One region of the Paraburkholderia sp. EB58 genome, then DNA from elsewhere that is predicted to be linked to it. Evidence: predicted binding sites of a transcription regulator. Region 1 holds the regulator's gene; each other region holds the start of a gene.
What was found. The regulator HrcA, encoded in region 1, represses chaperone genes, less so after heat shock. The targets are predictions, from matches to a motif close to TTAGCACTCNNNNNNNNNGAGTGCTAA.

Region 1 (4,210 bases):
AGCGCCTGGCGAGGCGAGCGCCTGCTCGTCGAGCCACTGCTCGAGTTGCGCGTGGGTTTCGAATTCCGCGGTGATATCGGCACGGGCCTCGCCGGTGCGCACGACGCTTGCGTCGGCACGGGCGCCGAGCGCCAATGCCAGAGCGTCGATCAGGATCGACTTGCCGGCGCCTGTTTCACCTGAAAAAACCGTAAAGCCGCTATCGAATTCAAGATCGAGCGCGGCGACGATGACGAAGTCGCGTATCGAGAGGTGGCGAAGCATGGAGGTCGTCTGGTGGGCGTGGGTTACCGGCTGGGGCGATCCGCTCAGGGCTTGATGTCGTCTTCGTGCGACGGGTATTCGTTCCAGTGAAGTTTCTTGCGTAGGGTCGCGTAATAGCTATAGCCGACCGGATGCAGCAACGGCACGGTATGGCGCGAGCGGCGAACCTCGATAGTGTCGTTGTGTTCGAGTGCGGTGAACGACTGCATGTCGAAATTGACGTTCACGTCTCGTCCCGCGACGATCTGGATGCTGACCTTCGAGTCGTCCGGCAGCACGATAGGCCGGTTCGACAGCGCGTGCGGCGCGATCGGCACCAGCACGATGCCTTGCAACTGCGGATGCAGGATCGGCCCCGCCGATGACAGCGAATAGGCGGTCGAGCCGGTCGGCGTGGCGACGATCAGGCCGTCCGAGCGCTGGTTGTACATGAAGCGGCCGTCAACCGAGACGTGCAGTTCTGCCATCCCCGAGAAGCCGCTGCGGTTCACCACCACGTCGTTGAACGCGAGCGCGTGGTAAATCGGGCTGCCGTCGCGCATGATGCGCGCCTCGAGCAGCGTGCGTTCCTCGCGCTCGAAGTGGCCGCCAAGCATCTGCGGAACGATGACCTGCATGTCGGAAATCGGGATGTCGGTGATAAAGCCGACGCGCCCATGGTTGATGCCGATCAGCGGCGTGCGGTACGGCGCGAGCTGGCGGCCGATGCCGAGCATCGTGCCGTCGCCGCCGAGCACCACGGCGACGTCGGCGCGCGCGCCGATCTCCGCTGGACGCAGGGCCGGGTATTCGGTGATGCCGATCTCCGCAGCGGTGTCCGCTTCGAATACCACCTCGAAGCCGCGCTTCGCGATGCACGAGGCGAGCGCGGTCAGCGGCTCACCGATGCCTGGCGTATTGTTGCGCCCGACTAGCGCGACGGTCTTGAACTGGCTGGTAACTTGCATGCCGGCATTACACCATAGGTGGGGGCTGAAAAGAACCGTCCGCGGCCATACGGGCGGCCGACGCGGGGCGGGTGCGAAACGTGCTGCCGAGGATTATCGTTAGAATGGTTAAGTCATGATGACAGGGGGCGCCGGGTGCCTCGACGAACCAACGGACACGGGTCTCCGCGAGGCGCTGAGTCGCCGGCCGGATTCGCGGGCAGAGCTCGACGGAACCCAGGCAGATATTGACGGAACCCAGGCAGATATTGTTAGCGCTCGCGGTTGTTGCGTCATTAAGCTAAAATTTTCCGTCATGCTAGATCCCCGCGCACAAACCCTCCTCAAAACGCTGATCGAGCGCTACATCGCCGAAGGTCAGCCGGTCGGTTCGCGCACGTTGTCCCGCTATTCCGGCCTGGAATTGAGCCCGGCGACGATCCGCAATGTGATGTCCGATCTGGAGGAGCTGGGGCTCGTGATCAGCCCACACACCTCGGCGGGCCGCATTCCCACGCCGCGTGGCTACCGCCTCTTCGTCGACACGATGCTCACCGTCGAATCCGCCGCCGACGAAGAAGCCGTCACCCGTACTGTCAAGACCACCCTGCAGGCGGGCGAGCCGCAGAAGATCGTGGCGGCAGCGGCGAGCGTGCTGTCCAACCTGTCGCAGTTCGCCGGCGTGGTGCTGACGCCGCGGCGCAGCCATGTGTTCAAGCAGATCGAGTTCATGCGCCTGTCCGACAAGCGCATCCTGCTTATCATCGTCACGCCCGAGGGCGACGTACAGAACCGCATCATGGCGACGCAGCGCGACTTTTCGCCGTCGCAACTGGTGGAGGCGTCCAACTACATCAACGCCCACTTCGCCGGCCTGTCGTTCGACGAGGTGCGCCGGCGCCTGCGCGAAGAGATCGACGAACTGCGCGGCGATATGACCACCCTCATGCACGCTGCCGTCACCGCCAGCACCGACGAAACCGACGCCGGCGAGACCGTGCTGATATCCGGCGAGCGCAATCTGCTCGAAGTGGCCGACCTGTCCTCCGACATGGCGCGGCTGCGCAAGCTGTTTGATGTATTCGACCAAAAGACCAGCCTCCTTCAGTTGCTCGACGTGTCGAGTCACGCCCAAGGCGTGCAGATTTTCATTGGCGGCGAGTCGAACCTCGTGCCGATCGAAGAAATGAGCGTGGTGACCGCGCCATACGAAGTGAACGGCAAGATCGTTGGTACGCTCGGCGTGATCGGACCCACGCGGATGGCCTACAACCGTGTGATCCCGATCGTCGATATTACGGCGCGTCTGCTTTCGCTGACGCTTAGCCAGCAGTAACAACTGCACGTGGCTAAACGCGGCGGCCTGTGCCGCTGCCTGCAACCGGCCTCCCGGCCAACGCCCGAACTCATGCCGGTAATGATGCGGCGCGGCGCGGCGCTTGCCAATCGGCCGAATGGCCAGGTATGCGCGGCGGATCGCGCCGCTATAATGAGTTCCACCTGAAACGTTTTCCGCCGTAAGCGGCTAACCCTGTTGCCTATGCGTTTCGACCTCGAGCGGCCGTCTCAGCCCGCCACAGCCCACCGTGTGGCGGTGTTGCTGATCAATCTGGGCACGCCCGACGCACCAACGCCGAAGGCCGTGCGGCGCTATCTCGCGCAGTTTCTGTCCGACCCACGGGTGGTCGAGATTCCCGCCATCGCCTGGCAGGTCATCTTGCGGGTCCTGATCCTGCCTTTCCGCGGGCGCTCGTCGGCCAGGAAATATGCAGCCGTGTGGACGCCGGAAGGCTCGCCTTTGCGTGTGTTCACGGAGAAGCAGGTAGAAGGGCTGCGGCATCTCCTGCAGGTGAACGACTACACGGTGCTCGTGGACTACGCGATGCGCTATGGCATGCCGGGCATCCCGGACATGCTGAATCAGCTCAAGCTGGCCGGTGCCGAACGGGTGCTCCTCGTACCGATGTATCCGCAATACTCGTCGTCGACCACCGCTACGGCCTTCGACGCCGCATTTTCCGCGCTCAGGCGCATGCGCAACCAGCTCGAAATCCGCACCATCCGGCAATATGCCGACCATCCCGCGTATATCGCGGCGTTGGCTGCGCAGGTACACCACTACTGGCACGCTCATGGGCGTCCGGATTTCGCGGCGGGCGACAAGCTGGTGCTGAGCTTCCACGGCGTTCCCAAGCGCACGCTGGATCTGGGCGATCCCTATCACGACCAGTGTCAGCAAACCGGGGCGCTGCTGATGCAGGCGCTTGAACTGACATCGGTCGAATGCCGCGTTACGTTTCAATCGCGCTTCGGCAAGGCCGAATGGCTGCAGCCCTACACCGCGCCGACGCTCAAGGAACTGGGCGCGGCAGGCGTGCGCCGGGCCGACGTGTTCTGTCCGGGTTTCACGGCCGATTGCCTCGAAACAATCGAGGAAATCGGCATGGAGGTCCGCGATGAATTCGTCCACGCCGGCGGCAAGGAGTTTCACCGGATTCCTTGCTTGAACGCCTCGCAAGCGTGGATTGCCGCGCTTGGTGAGATCGTCGCGCAGAATCTGCAGGGCTGGCCGGTTCAGACGGCATCCGTGCAGGGCGTGGTGGAAGCGTGAGACATTGTTGCAACGCGCTTGGGGCGCCAGACTGACCGATGAACTACAAGATTTTCACCGAACCCGGTGCGCGTCTGCGCATCGACAAATGGCTGTGGGCCGCACGCTTCTTCAAGACGCGCTCGCTCGCGGCGGACGCGGTCGATAAAGGCCATGTGCGCATCGGCGGGGCCACGGTCAAGCCGGCCAAGGAAGTGCGGGTCGGCGACCTCGTTGAGATCGAGATTGAAAGGATAATCTGGCAGGTCGAGGTGCTAGGCGTCTGCGACGTGCGCGGGCCGGCTAGCGTGGCGCAGACGCTTTATGCGGAGACTGAGGACAGCAAGGTGAAGCGGCAGGAGGAGCAGGAGCGGCGCAAAACGTATCGCGAGCCGGCCGCCGCTTTGCACGGGCGTCCGACCAAGCGCGA
Region 2 (4,210 bases), 200 kb from region 1:
TGACCCGAACTCGAATTCCCCGAATTGAACGAGCCGAAGCCGCCGAAGCCAGCACCCAGTTCGCCGACGAAGCCGTCCGCGTTTGCCGTCGCACTGCCGTTCGCGGTAACCCATCCACCTTGATTGGATTGACCCCATCCCGAACCCGAAGCGCTGTAGATGCTCGAACCGAAGTCCTGGGAACCCGTGCTGCTAGCGACCGAGAATCCGCTGTTGGTGAAGTTGTTCAAGCCGCTCGACGCCGACGTCGTGTTGTTGCCGTTTCCTTCGTTTGTGTTCGCGGCATTGCTCGAATTGGTGAAGCCCGCATTCGTGCCGAAGGTGACGGATGTGTTGGCAAAGCTTTCATTGCCTGCATTGAAAGTACCCGCATTCGAGCCGGGGCCATTGAGCGATGCGGCATAGCCACCGTTCACGCTCGAAGTTGCGTTGTTGGTCACCGAGAAAACACCGAGACCGATCGCGCCGCCTGCGCCGAACGACCCGTTGGCAGAAGACGAAGACGACGTCGGAATTTGCGGCGGCGGCATTCCACCACCACCAGCAAATGCAGCGGTTGCAAACAGGGCCGACAACAACGCAGAAAGGGCAAGCTTCTTCATGATGAAAATCCCCAAAAAGTGAGCGCTGTTAATTTGTTGGAGGTCGCGCTCATACACCCCGTAGTACTCCTTTACAATGTGCGTAAGGCTGCACATGCATCTAAATAAAGTATTCGCAATTGAAGATGATGCGACGCCACTTGATCTGCCACAGGACTGCACTGGCTTGCAGTCTGTATTCATAAACGTTAAGGATTGCTTTCAATTGCTTTCGTAACTTTAAACTCAGAGGCAACAAATACAACGTACCCGTTAATATTCGATTTGGTGCACCACCTTAATTTGCCAGCATATAAAGCTTACGTTCGATGAGTAACACATCCAAATAATTAGTATAGCTATTAATATTGTGATATTTGACTACTCGACTGAAGCGCAGGCAGTGCGGTGGCAAGTCTCAATGGCAGTGCAACGCCGAAGTTCGTGACATGGCGACGCTAACGCAGGCGCCCAGGATCGGAAGCCTTCGGTCACGGCGCGCGCTAGGAGCGTCGATTGACTGTGTGCTCCTTCGTGGCATCGCCGCCGTCACCCGAACAACGGGTAAGACTGCGCACGGGGCCGCGGCCAGGACGAACCGTCGACGACGTCTCGTTGCTTAACGTAAAAATGGAAGATTGCCGTGTCCGTCGTTTGGTCAGTAGCGTTGCGGACGCTCGCGATCTTGTGGTGGCGGCTTACGTGAATGGACCAAGAGCTAAACACATCCCCGTAATACCGTGTAGCAGGCGGCCAGACGATATTGCTGGCGCCGAAGAGTGGCCGGGCCGAGACCCGTCTTTTCCCGTTGTTTTCATCTTATGTCTCCGACTTTATATTTTTTTGTAGCGTGAACGCCTCTTTAGGCGTCGGCCTTTCCTAGCAGGACGCGCGCCATCCCAATGCCGGTGAGGCTTGCGGTCGTTTTTGGGCGGATGATCCAGGCTGATTGCGCAAGCAACGTTTCAAAATTGAAACGCCGTCGCGAGAGACGGCGTTCATCCGGCGCTGTTCTGGTCAGTGGGCGAAATTAAGTGGGTATGCGCTAACCTTGTGCGCCAAGAGCACCGGGTCGCCCTTTCTTGTTTTACAGTCACGTAATCCATAAATTGCGGAGGAGTGGCGGCGAGGATGATTCATTGTTGAGCCGCGCCAGGCCGCCACGGCCCGCAACTGGGGAGTGCCACCGGTTCGGGGTTTACCCTTGGGTCAAAAATTTCCCACCCCCGCCCTTCTTGAATTTGTCACCACCCGTCCATATAATTAGCACTCGCTGCACGAGAGTGCTAACAACATCGCCGGCTGGCTCAGCCAGCCGGGTTTTCTCAGCGTTCTTCAGTCTCAATCAAGAGAGGAGTATGTATGAACCTTCGTCCTTTGCATGATCGCGTGATCGTCAAACGTCTGGATCAAGAAACCAAGACTGCGTCGGGCATCGTGATCCCCGAAGCCGCAGCAGAAAAGCCGGATCAAGGCGAAATTCTGGCAGTCGGCCCGGGCAAGCGTGACGACAAGGGCGCACAAATCGCGCTCGACGTGAAGGTTGGTGACCGCGTCCTGTTCGGCAAGTACGCAGGCCAGACCGTCAAGGTCGACGGCAACGAACTGCTCGTGATGCGCGAAGAAGACATCATGGCCGTGGTGCAGAAGTAAGCGCAAAGCGCTACTTACCCGGTTATATCCCAAGAATTCAAGGAGTTAGAAGATGGCAGCTAAAGACGTCGTATTCGGTGATTCCGCCCGTGCCAAGATGGTTGAAGGCGTGAACATCCTCGCGAACGCTGTGAAGGTCACGCTGGGCCCGAAGGGTCGCAATGTGGTCCTGGAACGCAGCTTCGGCGGCCCGACGGTCACCAAGGACGGTGTGTCGGTCGCGAAGGAAATCGAGCTGAAAGACAAGCTCCAGAACATGGGCGCACAAATGGTCAAGGAAGTCGCTTCCAAGACCAGCGACAACGCAGGTGACGGCACCACGACCGCAACGGTTCTGGCTCAGTCCATCGTCCGCGAAGGCATGAAGTACGTCGCATCGGGCATGAACCCGATGGACCTGAAGCGCGGTATCGACAAGGCTGTGACGGCCGCTATCGAAGAACTGCGCAAGATCAGCAAGCCGTGCACGACCAACAAGGAAATCGCTCAAGTCGGCGCGATCTCGGCGAACAGCGATTCGTCGATCGGCGACCGTATCGCTGAAGCGATGGACAAGGTTGGCAAGGAAGGCGTCATCACGGTTGAAGACGGCAAGTCGTTGCAAGACGAACTGGACGTGGTTGAAGGTATGCAGTTCGACCGCGGCTACCTGTCGCCGTACTTCATCAACAACCCGGACAAGCAAGTTGCTGTGCTCGAAAACCCGTTCGTGCTGCTGCACGACAAGAAGGTTTCGAACATTCGTGATCTCCTCCCGGTTCTGGAACAAGTCGCCAAGGCTGGCCGTCCGCTGCTGATCATCGCAGAAGACGTCGAAGGCGAAGCACTGGCAACGCTGGTTGTGAACAACATCCGCGGCATCCTGAAGACGGTTGCTGTCAAGGCTCCGGGCTTCGGCGATCGTCGTAAGGCCATGCTGGAAGACATCGCGATCCTGACCGGCGGTCAAGTTATCGCTGAAGAAACCGGCCTGACGCTCGAAAAGGCAACGCTGGCTGAACTGGGTCAAGCGAAGCGTATCGAAGTGGGCAAGGAAAACACGACGATCATCGACGGCGCTGGCGAAGCTGCAACCATCGAAGCGCGCGTGAAGCAAGTTCGCACGCAAATCGAAGAAGCAACGTCGGACTACGACCGTGAAAAGCTGCAAGAGCGCGTGGCCAAGCTGGCCGGCGGTGTTGCAGTGATCAAGGTCGGCGCTGCGACCGAAGTCGAAATGAAGGAAAAGAAGGCACGTGTTGAAGACGCACTGCACGCAACGCGCGCAGCTGTGGAAGAAGGCATCGTGGCTGGCGGCGGTGTTGCACTGATCCGCGCTCGCACGGCAATCGCTGGTCTGAAGGGCGCTAACGCCGATCAAGACGCAGGTATCAAGATCGTTCTGCGCGCAATGGAAGAACCGCTGCGCCAGATCGTCACGAACGGCGGCGAAGAAGCCAGCGTCGTGGTGGCAGCAGTTGCCGCAGGCAAGGGCAACTACGGCTACAACGCAGCAACCGGCGAGTACGTCGACCTGGTTGACGCAGGTGTCGTGGACCCGACGAAGGTCACGCGTACGGCACTGCAAAACGCAGCATCGGTGGCAGGTCTCCTGCTGACGACCGACGCAGCTGTTTGCGAACTGCCGAAGGAAGATGCTCCGATGGGCGGCGGTATGCCCGGCGGCATGGGCGGCATGGGCATGGACATGTAATTTCGCACGGGCCTCTCTCGTAAGGGGAGGCTTGTTCGAAACGCATGGGGAAGCGCGCTGCAAGGCGTGCTTCCCAAAAGAAAAGACCCGCAGCGATGCGGGTCTTTTCTTTTGGGGCGCCGGATCGACGCTTGCATTTCCTCGACGCACGGCAGGGCCGTCAACCGATGCCATGCGCCCGCGGCGGCCGCGCCAATCATGGCACGCCCGCGTCACGATTGGCGCTCAGGGCTTGATGAGAAACGTGTCGTGCAGGTAATCGAAGATCCCCGCCACGCTTGCC
Region 3 (4,210 bases), on a different contig from region 1:
CGATCGGCTTCAAGCAAATCGAAGTCGGCTTTCCGTCGGCCTCGCAGACCGACTTCGATTTCGTGCGCAAGCTGATCGACGAAAAACGCATTCCCGCCGACGTGACGATCGAAGTGCTCGTCCAGTCGCGCGAAGAGCTGATTGCGCGCACCTTCGAGGCGCTCGACGGCGTGCCGCGCGCGATCGTGCACCTCTACAACGCGATCGCGCCGTCGTTTCGCAAGATTGTGTTCAACCAGTCGAAGGATGAGGTGAAAGCGCTTGCGGTCGAAGGCACACGGCTCATCAAGCAGTACGCGCAGGCACGGCCGCAGACGCACTGGATCTACCAATACTCGCCGGAAACGTTCAGCATGACCGAGCTGCCGTTCGCCCGCGAGGTGTGCGACGCGGTCGCGCAAACGTGGCGGCCCACGCGCGATCACAAGATGATCGTGAACCTGCCGGCGACGGTCGAGGCGGCCACGCCGAACGTCTACGCCGATCAGATCGAATGGATGGACCGCAACCTCGCCTATCGGGATAGCATCGTCTTGTCGGTTCATCCGCATAACGATCGCGGCACTGCGGTAGCGGCTGCGGAGCTCGCGTTGTTGGCGGGGGCAGACCGCGTCGAAGGGTGCCTGTTCGGCAATGGCGAGCGCACCGGCAACGTCGACCTCGTCACGCTCGCGATGAACCTCTATACGCAAGGCATCGACCCCGGTCTCGATTTCTCGGACATCGACGCGGTACGCCGCGTGGCGGAGCGGTGCAACCAGCTTCCCGTGCATCCGCGTCATCCGTATGCGGGCGACCTCGTCTACATGGCGTTCTCCGGCTCGCATCAGGATGCCATCCGCAAGGGCTTCGCGCAGCAGGCGCCGGATGCCGTCTGGGAGGTGCCGTACCGGCCGGTCGACCCGGCCGACGTGGGACGCAGCTACGACGCCGTGATCCGCGTCAACGGCCAATCGGGTAAGGGCGGTCCCACCTATCTGCCTGACCACCGGGTCGCGGCCTGACGGCCACGGGCTTCACTCGATCGCGCAACGGGTCGCCTGCCATGCCACCAGCCGCCATTGGCCGTCCACCTGAGCGTGGATCGCGGTATAGGCGATCGGGAACAGCAGCGCGCCGTTGTTCGCCTCCATCTCGATCAGCGCGCGGCCGGTCACGATGAAGGTCTCGCGCCCCGCCGGCAGCACGTCCTGCGACTGGATCTCGATCTGCCGGTAGCGGCGCCGCCCCGCCGTGATACCGTCGATGAACTGCTGCTTCGTTTCGCGTTTGCCATTCGTATGGATATAGCTCACGTTGTCGGAAAGCAGTTCGTCGAGCAACGGCCCGTTACCGTCGACCATCGCGCGAAAGCGGTCGCGCTCGAGCCCACGAATCGCTTCGATCACCTTTTCGGCCATTGCTCAGCCCCTTTGCCTCGACGGGCCGACAGCGGCCACGGTCGTCAGAAGTTACGTTGCAAATGTAGCTGGCTGAAATTTATACCAGGATTCGGCTCTTTGATACCGCCGTTCGACACCCGCTCAATCCGGTAGCCCGCCAGTACGGTTGATGGCCGCCGAGAAGCCACCTGATCGAATTCGGCCGCGACCCAAGCTCGGATCGGCTATTTTCGGCGAGGATCAACCGCGCCGGGCACCGAGTAAACCCTCTATATATTAGGGGCCACAAGAGCAATAAATCATAAGAAGAAAGCGGCAAACAGCCAGATTGCCACCCTAAACAGCGCAAAACCGGTGATTCCGCACAGACAGACGCGCATCTACGGCAAATCCTACGCTCATCCCTACAATAGTACAGAAGGCGTATGATGCTATTGAAAACCAAATTTCAATAGCCGAGCGGGAACCCGGATACCCCCACGCACTCTAAGTATTAGCACTCGGATATTCAGAGTGCTAACATCCACGCTGGAGTCGAAGTCCGACTAAGCTATTTGCTGATTCCAAGGAGTTTTCTACGTGAGCAACGCAATGACCCTTCCGAGTACTCTAAGCCCGTCGTCGGCTAAGGCCGCTTCGGCAGGTGCACTGGCGCTCTCGCATTCTTCGCTGCTGCCCGGCCAATTGGGCAATATCGACGCCTACATCCAGGCCGTGAACCGGATTCCGATGCTGACGCCGGCGGAAGAACGCCAGTTCGCCACTGAATTCCGCGACCAGGCCAATCTGGAGTCTGCGCGCCGCCTTGTCCTGTCGCACCTGCGGCTGGTGGTTTCGATCGCGCGTAATTATCTGGGCTACGGCCTGCCGCATGCCGACCTGATCCAGGAAGGCAATATCGGCCTGATGAAGGCTGTGAAGCGCTTCGATCCGGAACAGAACGTACGTCTCGTGTCGTACGCCATGCACTGGATCAAGGCTGAGATTCACGAATACATCCTGCGCAACTGGCGCATGGTGAAGGTCGCCACAACCAAGGCGCAACGCAAGCTGTTTTTCAACCTGCGCAGCCACAAGCAGGGTTTGCAGGCGTTCACCCCGGACGAGATCGAAGGTCTCGCCAAGGAACTGAACGTCAAGCGCGAAGAAGTGGCCGAGATGGAAACGCGTCTGTCCGGCGGCGACATTGCGCTGGAAGGTCAGGTGGAGGACGGCGAAGAATCGTACGCGCCGATCGCCTATCTGGCCGATTCGCATAGCGAACCGACGGCTGTGCTCGCCGCGCGCCAACGCGACAAGCTGCAAAGCGACGGTATCGCTAGCGCGCTCGAATCGCTGGATGCACGCAGCCGCCGCATTATCGAAGCCCGCTGGCTGCACGTCGAAGATGACGGCTCGGGCGGTTCGACGCTGCACGATCTCGCCGACGAATTCGGTGTTTCGGCCGAGCGCATTCGCCAGATTGAAGCGAGCGCGATGAAGAAGATGCGCAGTGCATTGAACGAGTATGCGTAACGTAATACGGCGCCATGTGGCGCCCTGTCAGACCCTAGCCCTGCCCTCGTAAGACGGCAGGGCTTTTTCTTCTTGCCCTTCGGAAATCGCACCCCGCTTCCTTGACGTATCGCAAGCTTGCTTGTATTACTGAGTTGGACGGCACCCATCCGCGACCCAATGCCACAGTCGCGAACTTCCTCGCTGCCAGCCCCTATCTTAATATCGTTATGTACTCGCCAAGCCGTTTGTCCGGCTTGAATCCGACCGGGTAAACCGGTGTGAAGTCGTCCACCGACCGATCATGACCATAACGCTGAACGACCGGAGTCCGCCTCGCCCCACGCTGCGCGCGCGACTCGCCGGCTGGATGCCCGGCCCGACCTTCGCGCGAGATATTGCCATCGTGCTTGTTGTCAAATTCGCACTACTGATGATGATTAAGTACGCGTTCTTCAACCATCCTATGGCGGAAAACATGTCCATGCCGCCCGCACTCGTCGCGCAAGCACTGCTTTCAGTGCCTGCCTCGCATCCGTCTCAAGGTGATCAACATGCCCGTTAGCGATGTCGTCGATCTTTCGCGCCTCCAGTTTGCCGTGACGGCGCTGTACCACTTTCTTTTCGTACCCCTTACGCTTGGTCTGTCGTGGTTGCTCGTCATCATGGAAGCCGTCTACGTGATGACCGGCAAGCAGATCTACAAGGACATGACGCAGTTCTGGGGCAAGCTGTTTGGCATCAACTTCGCCATGGGTGTCACAACGGGCCTCACCCTGGAGTTCCAGTTCGGCACCAACTGGTCGTACTACTCGCATTACGTCGGCGATATCTTCGGCGTGCCACTCGCCGTCGAAGGGTTGATGGCGTTCTTCCTCGAATCGACTTTCGTCGGCCTGTTTTTCTTCGGCTGGAACCGTCTGTCGAGAGTGCAGCATCTGCTCGTCACCTTCCTCGTTGCACTGGGCTCGAACCTGTCCGCGTTGTGGATCCTCGTAGCGAACGGCTGGATGAACAATCCGGTCGGCGCCGAGTTCAACTACGAAACCATGCGAATGGAACTGTCGAGCATCTTCGCCGTGCTATTCAATCCGGTTGCTCAAGTGAAGTTCGTGCACACGGTTTCGGCCGGCTATGTGACGGCCTCGATGTTCGTGCTCGGCATCTCGTCGTGGTATCTGCTCAAGCGCCGCGACACCGAATTCGCGCTGCGCTCGTTTGCGATTGCGGCGGGTTTCGGCCTTGCATCGACGGTCTGCGTGATCGTGCTCGGCGACGAATCCGGCTACCGGACCGGCGAAGTCCAGCAGGTCAAACTCGCCGCCATCGAATCG

Region 2: groES (co-chaperone GroES) is a predicted target of HrcA. The motif match lies at 1,845-1,871, and genes of this name have one in related genera.
Region 3: rpoH (RNA polymerase sigma factor RpoH) is a predicted target of HrcA. The motif match lies at 1,876-1,902, and genes of this name have one in related genera.

What each region holds. Positions count from the first base shown of each region.
Region 1 is NZ_JBNDMQ010000003.1:228,992-233,201, reverse strand. It holds gene recN (DNA repair protein RecN) at 1-264, opposite strand, end outside; gene P3T40_RS06225 (NAD kinase) at 309-1,211, opposite strand; gene hrcA (heat-inducible transcriptional repressor HrcA) at 1,507-2,526, shown strand; gene hemH (ferrochelatase) at 2,731-3,801, shown strand; gene P3T40_RS06210 (RNA-binding S4 domain-containing protein) at 3,840-4,210, shown strand, end outside.
Region 2 is NZ_JBNDMQ010000003.1:24,318-28,527, reverse strand. It holds gene P3T40_RS05280 (hypothetical protein) at 1-602, opposite strand, end outside; gene groES (co-chaperone GroES) at 1,944-2,234, shown strand; gene groL (chaperonin GroEL) at 2,287-3,927, shown strand; gene cysC (adenylyl-sulfate kinase) at 4,153-4,210, opposite strand, start outside.
Region 3 is NZ_JBNDMQ010000023.1:107,180-111,389, reverse strand. It holds partial or broken gene P3T40_RS28845 (2-isopropylmalate synthase) at 1-980, shown strand, start outside; gene P3T40_RS28840 (nuclear transport factor 2 family protein) at 1,017-1,400, opposite strand; partial or broken gene P3T40_RS28835 (acyloxyacyl hydrolase) at 1,445-1,560, opposite strand; gene rpoH (RNA polymerase sigma factor RpoH) at 1,962-2,897, shown strand; gene cydP (cytochrome oxidase putative small subunit CydP) at 3,181-3,441, shown strand; gene P3T40_RS28820 (cytochrome ubiquinol oxidase subunit I) at 3,431-4,210, shown strand, end outside.